DNA from 2 places in the Marinomonas posidonica IVIA-Po-181 genome. Region 2 is predicted to be linked to the other one. Evidence: predicted binding sites of a transcription regulator. Region 2 holds the regulator's gene; the other holds the start of a gene.
What was found. The regulator LexA, encoded in region 2, represses DNA repair genes until DNA is damaged. The targets are predictions, from matches to a motif close to TACTGTNTANNTANACAGTA.
Positions count from the first base shown of each region.

Region 1: a site for LexA is predicted at 1,661-1,680, ahead of MAR181_RS15935 (PA0069 family radical SAM protein). Genes of this name have one in related genera too.

Region 1 covers NC_015559.1:3,453,240-3,456,882, reverse strand. The annotation lists gene MAR181_RS15940 (response regulator transcription factor) at 1-533, shown strand, start outside; gene MAR181_RS15935 (PA0069 family radical SAM protein) at 534-1,646, opposite strand; gene MAR181_RS15930 (FecCD family ABC transporter permease) at 1,757-2,815, opposite strand; gene MAR181_RS15925 (ABC transporter substrate-binding protein) at 2,812-3,643, opposite strand, start outside.
Region 2 covers NC_015559.1:2,032,687-2,036,329, forward strand. The annotation lists gene dinG (ATP-dependent DNA helicase DinG) at 1-1,725, opposite strand, end outside; gene lexA (transcriptional repressor LexA) at 1,796-2,419, shown strand; gene MAR181_RS09550 (hypothetical protein) at 2,488-2,751, opposite strand; gene MAR181_RS09555 (DUF6586 family protein) at 2,753-3,220, opposite strand; gene topA (type I DNA topoisomerase) at 3,217-3,643, opposite strand, start outside.

The DNA.
Region 1 (3,643 bases), 1.4 Mb from region 2:
ATGCTCGGCTCAATAACAATGCTCAATTTGCTTTAGACAGTATGGGGCAGAATTTGATGACATTTTCTGAGCTTGGTGAGATTGCTTGGGCGACACCACAAACTCACGCGTTAATGGCCAAAGCAAGAATGACGACCGTTTGGCGAGCGGAACAACTGACCTTGTTAGTCAAAAATTGGCTTGCCCATTCGCCAACGGAGGGCAACCGCTTGCCATTGAAAAATCTAGAATACCCTTTGACGCTGAAGTTCATCGGGATGACCGAGCAAGGCGAGGCTCTTGTTAAATTGGAGGACGGTGATCGTCTCACGGGGGCCGAGCTATTACGTCAACAATTGGCGTTGACGGAACGAGAATCTCAAGTGTTGCATTGGATTGCCAATGGTAAAACCAATCGAGAGATAGCTGAAATACTAGAGATGAGCCCGCGTACAGTGAACAAACATTTAGAGCAAATTTTCCCTAAATTGGGCGTAGAAAATCGAACGTCAGCCGCAGGCGTCGCCTTACGACTTCAGGCCAATGCCGAGTAGTCAAAACAATCCCATTTGATCGCCCGTTTTGGGTGGTACAGCAAACTGTCGGCAGTTTAAATAGCTTGTCCTTTGGTCACTCAGACCATGTTTGTTGCGAGCAATACGAAATCTCTGATTGATCACATCGGCAAATAGGCCTTCTCCTGTCATGCGTTTCCCAAATCGGCTGTCGTAGAGTTTACCACCGCGCATGTCCATGATGCGTTGCAGTACGTGATCGGCTCGTTCTGGATAATGCTGATGCAGCCATTCTCGAAAAAGCGGTGCGACCTCATGAGGTAAACGTAGCATGATGTAATGGATAGCTTGAGCCCCGGCGGCGGCACTGGCGGCGATGATGTTTTCTAACTCATGATCGTTGATAAAGGGAATAACCGGTGCGGCTAAGACGGTCACCGGAATGTTGGCGTCTTTTAACTGACGTATGACCTCTAAGCGGCGCTGCCCCGAGGCTGTTCTAGGTTCTAGAATCCGTTTTAAATCATTGTCTAAGGTTGTCACACTGATGGCGACATGAATCAAACCTTGCTTTGCCATCTCAGCTAATACATCTAGGTCTCTGAGGATGAGCGTACTTTTGGTGATTAAGGAAATGGGTTGCTTATGCGCCAAAGCAATGGTTAATAGATCACGGGTGATGCCCAATTGTTTTTCGATGGGCTGATACGCATCGGTATTGATCCCCAGTGCAATGGGTTCGCAACGATAATTAGGGTTTGACAGTTCCTCTTCAAACAAAAACGCGGCATTGGTTTTCGCCACCAGTTTGGTTTCAAAATCCAGACCCGGTGATAAGTCTAAATAGGCGTGAGTGGGCCGCGCGAAGCAATAAATACAACCATGCTCACACCCTTGGTAAGGGTTAATGGATAAGTTAAACGGAACGTCTGGTGAGGTGTTGCGACGAATGAGGCTTTTGGCGCTTTCATGCCGCACCTGTGTTGCAGGAGTAGCCGCATCACGAGCAATGATGTTGTCATCGTTTTCATCAAGTTCGACATGTTGTTTTGCAAAGCGACCTTCTAATGAACTGCTGGTTCCTCGCCCTTTAATTGGCGCATCAAGCGCAGAGCGAAATGATGAAGGAAATGGAGGGAGAGAAGAGGACATATCACCACCTAAAATACTGTATGTATAAACAGTATTTTAGGTGGTGAAGACAATAAAGCAAGTGATTAATGTGTCTTTAGTACGGATGTGCCTATCTCATGATGATACTTTTACAAGGCCACATGACGTTTTTGACGCATTAGTAAGACAAAGGCAATGCCACCTGCTAATCCGGTTAAAGTGCCAATGGGCATGTTTTCTGGAGGCATGATGGTACGTGAGGCAATGTCTGCCATCACCAGAAAAATAGCACCAATGAGAGCACAAAGCGGGAGCAATTTTCGATAATCTCCCCCCACCAAGAGGCGCACGATATGAGGCACCATTAGACCAACAAAGCCAATAACACCGGCAAAGGCCACCGCCGCCCCAGTTAATAGCGCGCAGACGATGATGACCGTTAGACGAAATCGACGAACGGGAATGCCTAACGTGCTGGCACTTTCATCGCCAAGCATCATGGCATTGAGATAACGGGCTTTGTGAATCAGATAAGAGGAACCTAATAGCAGGGCAATAAGAGGAAACCAGAGTTGTCCCCATTGTGCTAATCCAAGTCCACCTAGCATCCAAAATATTGCGGTATGAGCGGCTCGATGATCACCTAAGAAGATAAACATATTCCCCAATGCGGTTAACATAAAAGCAACCGCCACCCCTGATAATATCAGCCTACCAGCACTGTATGATGCGGAAAAGTTGGCCACACTTAGCACCAAGAAAATGCCAAATAAAGCCCCGCCAAAAGCAAAGATAGGCACTGTCATGACCCCTAAGATCATTCCAGTATGCAAAAGAGCAATGATGGCCCCTAATGCGGCACCGGAGGAAAAACCCAGTAAATGAGGGTCAGCTAAGGGGTTACGAGTGACAGATTGCAAAGCGGCGCCGACCACGGCAAGGGCGGCACCAACCATCCCAGCCAAGAGGGTTCTCGGTAAGCGTACTTGCCACACAATGTTCTCTCTGCCCATCGACCAATATGAAGTCATATCGGTAAGAGAGAGCTTGTGAGCCAATATGTGCCAAACGGTTGATTGCGCGATTGATACAGAGCCTAGGCTGATGGCTAAGCCCATTAGAAAAATCAATAGGCTTGTTAACAGCAGAATTAACCATGGCATTGGAATGGCGTAATGTGAGGTTTTAACGCTTGATTCTAGTTTCATTGAGCTGCTCTAAAGGCTTTCGCGAGGCGCTTTACCGCGTCAATGTTGCGTGGGCCTGGGGTGGCTTCAACATACTCTAACACCACAAATTGATTATTTTTTACCGCAGGAATGTTTTTAAACGCTGGATTAGAGCGCATAAATTGAATTTTTTGCTCAGCGGTTACCTGGCCATAGTTAACAATGATGATGACATCAGGGGCACGGTCAATGACTGATTCCCAGCCGACTTGTGTCCAACTTTTCGCCACATCGTCCAAGATGTTATCGCCTCCTGCGGCTTGTATGAGCGCAGAAGGCATACCAAAACGCCCTGATGTGAAAGGTTGCTCTTCTCCAGAGTCATAAACGAAGGCTTTGATAGGCTTGGTCAGCGGCGGTAAAGATGCTTGAAAATCGGCTAATTCCTCTTGATAGTTGGAGACAAGTTCTTTTGCTCGTTCTTCAACGTTAAAAATTCTCCCTAAATTGAGCAAATCTAAGTACATGTCTTTCATTGACACTTTTGGCTTGTCCATAATATGAATACAGCTCTCTGTTAATTCATATACCTTGATGCCTAACGGCGCTAGGGTCTGCGGCGTCACGCCACCGCCAACCCGCATGCCATAATTCCAACCGGCAAAATAGAAATCCGCGTCCGCGCCTAATAAGACTTCCTTGGTTGGGTACTTGGCAGAAAGTTCAGGCAGTTGGCCAATGTCTTTGCGCAATTTAGGGTCGAGGGTTTTCCAACCAGATACACCGGTAAAGCCGACCATGTGATCTTGTAACTTGAGGGCTAACATCATTTCGGTGAGGTTAACGTCGTTTGAGACAGCGGCTTTG
Region 2 (3,643 bases):
CAAGATATCTTTCAACGACTCTTTCAAAGATTGCGCCACGTCTTCCATTTGGCGACGAGATGAGAACAACACCAAACTGGCTTTATCTCGATCCACCTTCTCGTTTAGGTAATCAACAATTTCAGCCGTATGCAGCTCAACCTGATTTGGCTCAGATTTCATCTCTGGAATCACCAACACGCCATTATTCTGAAAGTCAAAAGGGCTTAACACACGCAGATACTCGCTCTCTCTCGGCACCCCCGAACGCATATTAAACCGATGAAATTGATTCAACGCCGTGAGTGTCGCAGAGGTCACCACGGCACCAAAACACTTATCCCATAATTGCTGCCGTAAAGTATTGGCCGCTAGAATCGGGGAAGCCCCCAACTCAATATCCTGCTCCATGCCCTGACCAGATAAAATCAACCAACGAGCATTTGGTGGATATTGCTGATCATCCGTCGTTGAATACAGCTGCCACAAACCAACACTTTGCTCGATTCGCCCCAATATCGCCCCTAAAATGGGCTGCCAAGTTTCGGCCATTTCAGGCGTCACACCCATACCCTCATTCTGCTTGGCTTTTTTGCATTCGTCCTGAATGCTTTCAACGCTATTAAATAATTTTTGATAGCTGGTCGACAAACTGTATGCCAATTGCTTCAACTCATCAGGCACCACACCAAACTCAAATCGATGCTGATTATTATTCTGATCCAATCCCAAACCATTAATATAAGGTGATAAGCCTTGCTGAGCGTATTGGATGAAATTGACAATAGTCTGAATCTGTTGCGGCATTTTAATCAGCAATTGACCCGTTAAACTCACCTCATCGGTAAGCTCCTGCTTCAAATTCACCAAATTCTTTTCCAATTGTCTAAGCCAGCTAATACTTTGCTGCAACCTGACCTCATGACGGAAATGCCCTATGGCTTTATCAGGCAGGTGATGGCCCTCATCGAACACATAAATGGTTTCTTTCGGCGGCGTCAGAATAGCACCACCACCTAAGGACAAATCCGCCAGCACAAGGTCATGGTTCGCGACGATGACATCAGCCACTTCAATCTCGGCACGGGCTTTAAAAAATGGACAGGCCGAATAATTGGCACAATTACGATTCGTGCATTGTTGATGGTCAGTCGTTAAGCGACGCCAGTCTAGCTCTCGAATAATACCTTCCCAATTATCTTTATCACCATCCCATTTACCTTTACTTAATGCTTCATCCATCTCTTGATAAAGCACAGTATTGACATCATCCGATTGGAGGTGCTGCTCAAACAAACCGGCAAACATATCGTCCATAGCCTGCTCTTGTGTGCCTAGAAAAGCCTCCAGATTGTTGAGACAAAGATAGCGACCGCGACCTTTCGCTAAGGTGTACTTAAAATTTACCTCGGTATTGGACAAGATATCAGGTAAGTCTTTATGGAGAATTTGTTCTTGCAGAGCCACGGTGGCTGTTGAGATAACAAGCTTTAATCCTCTTGCCTTTGCAATAGGAATGACAGCAAGACAATAGGATAAGGTTTTACCTGTTCCCGTCCCTGCCTCGATGACTGCCACATGTTTTTCATCTAGCCGCTCTCCCTCGGTACCTTGTTTAATGTTTCCCAACGTACGCGCGATCGCACCTATCATTTGGCGCTGACCAACCCTTGGTTTATGGGATTTGGCATCCAGCATATCGCGATAGGCTGATTGGATTTTATTTTTTAATTCGTCTGAAAGCATTTATTTTATTGAGAATCGTTAAGAATGCTGTATATAATAACAGTTACTGTATAAACAACCAGATAGTGCCATGATTAAATTAACCAAAAGACAATCTGATGTACTCGATACCATTCGCGAGTTTATTAATGAAACCGGATTCCCACCTACCCGTGCGGAAATCGCGAAACGACTTGGCTTTAAATCCCCAAATGCGGCTGAAGAACACTTAAAAGCCCTCTGCAAAAAAGGCGCAATTGAAATGCTGTCCGGCGCTTCTCGTGGCATTCGATTGGTTGAGTCTTCCGAAAACAACGCTCCAGAAGACGAGTTAGGTTTGCCCGTTATCGGTAAAGTGGCCGCAGGATACCCTATATTGGCTCAAGAGAACATAGATACCCATGTTACTGTTCCAGGTAATATGTTCTCACCGAAAGCAGATTATTTCTTGTCGGTTTCCGGCACCAGCATGAAAAACATTGGCATTATGGAAGGTGATTTATTGGCCGTCCACAAAACCAATACGGTTCGCAATGGGCAAATTGTCGTTGCCCGCATTGGCGATGAAGTCACCGTTAAACGCTTCGAGCAAAAAGGACGCATTGTTCGATTAATTCCTGAAAACGAAGACTACCAGGACATTGTTGTGGACCTTGAGAGCGAAGAGTTTGCAATCGAAGGCCTGTCTGTCGGCGTTATTCGACAAGGACTATAAAAGCCAATACACATCATAAAAAAGGTGGCCTAAAGCCACCTTTTTTTTGTTGATCTTGTTTAAAATCATTAATGAAGAATTTTAGGACGGAAATCATCGTCCATGTAATCCAACCCTTCATCAGCCATAGACTCATCCGAATACACAAAATCAATCCCTGCATGAAACATGCATTTTGCCAATTCAAAATAACGATCCTGCAAATAAGACCGTGTCGTGTCTGAAATTTTCAGGGTTGCTAACGGCTCTGTTTCCTCGCCACTGTCACTGGCTGGGCGTAATACAATATCGCCGTTTTCCAGCTCAACAATTTCAAGGTATGACTCTTTCATATTAATACTCAGATGACTCTTCTCTAAAACGTAACACCAAGTCAGTTAGCTTGGTCAAATACAATTGCATTGAGGCACCATCATCCCCACCAGAACCAATAAGGTCCGTTCGGCCAAAAGATGATTGAACCAAATGACACTCTAATTGTTGCTGATAAGCACTCAGAAGCTGGCAACACCAAGATCTAGACTGACTTATTAAGTCCTTTAACTCTGACAGAACCGGTACAACAGACTGCTTGGCTTCGGCTTCAGAGGCCAATGTAATCACATCCAAACAATCAGACAATGCATAACTCTGTGCAACTTCTTGCAACAAACCATTGAAGGCACTGCGTAATTGAAACAAAGCCGAGCCTTCAAGACTACTGACCAGCCAAGCTTCGTCACTTGACTGAGCAAGTGCCAGTAAACGCTTTGCAGCATCAAGCCTTTGATTCGTTACACTGGCATAACTTACGCTGATCATTTTTTCTTTTTACCTTCTTCGATGACCCATTTACCGCCATCATAAAAAGCTTTCCACCCCGTTGGTTTGCCTTCATTTTCCGTCATAATGTATTGCTCTTTGGTTTTACGACTATAACGAATCAAGGTAGAACGGCCTTCTGAATCAGCAACGGGCGCATCTGCGAAAAAATGATATTTTGGATCAATTTGATCCATATATGGAATCAATTCTTTCACATAAGGCGCACGGGTTTCGCGTTTACGAGGGAATTGGCTAGCGGCCAAGAACAAACCAGTTGCACCATCACGCAACACGTAATGATCCTCCACCTTCTGACAAGCCAAGTCCGGCATAGGCACTGGGTCCATCTTAGGCGGCGCAACTTCACCGCTTTTAAGCAGCTTACGAGTATTCTTACACTCTTCATTGGTACAGCCAAAA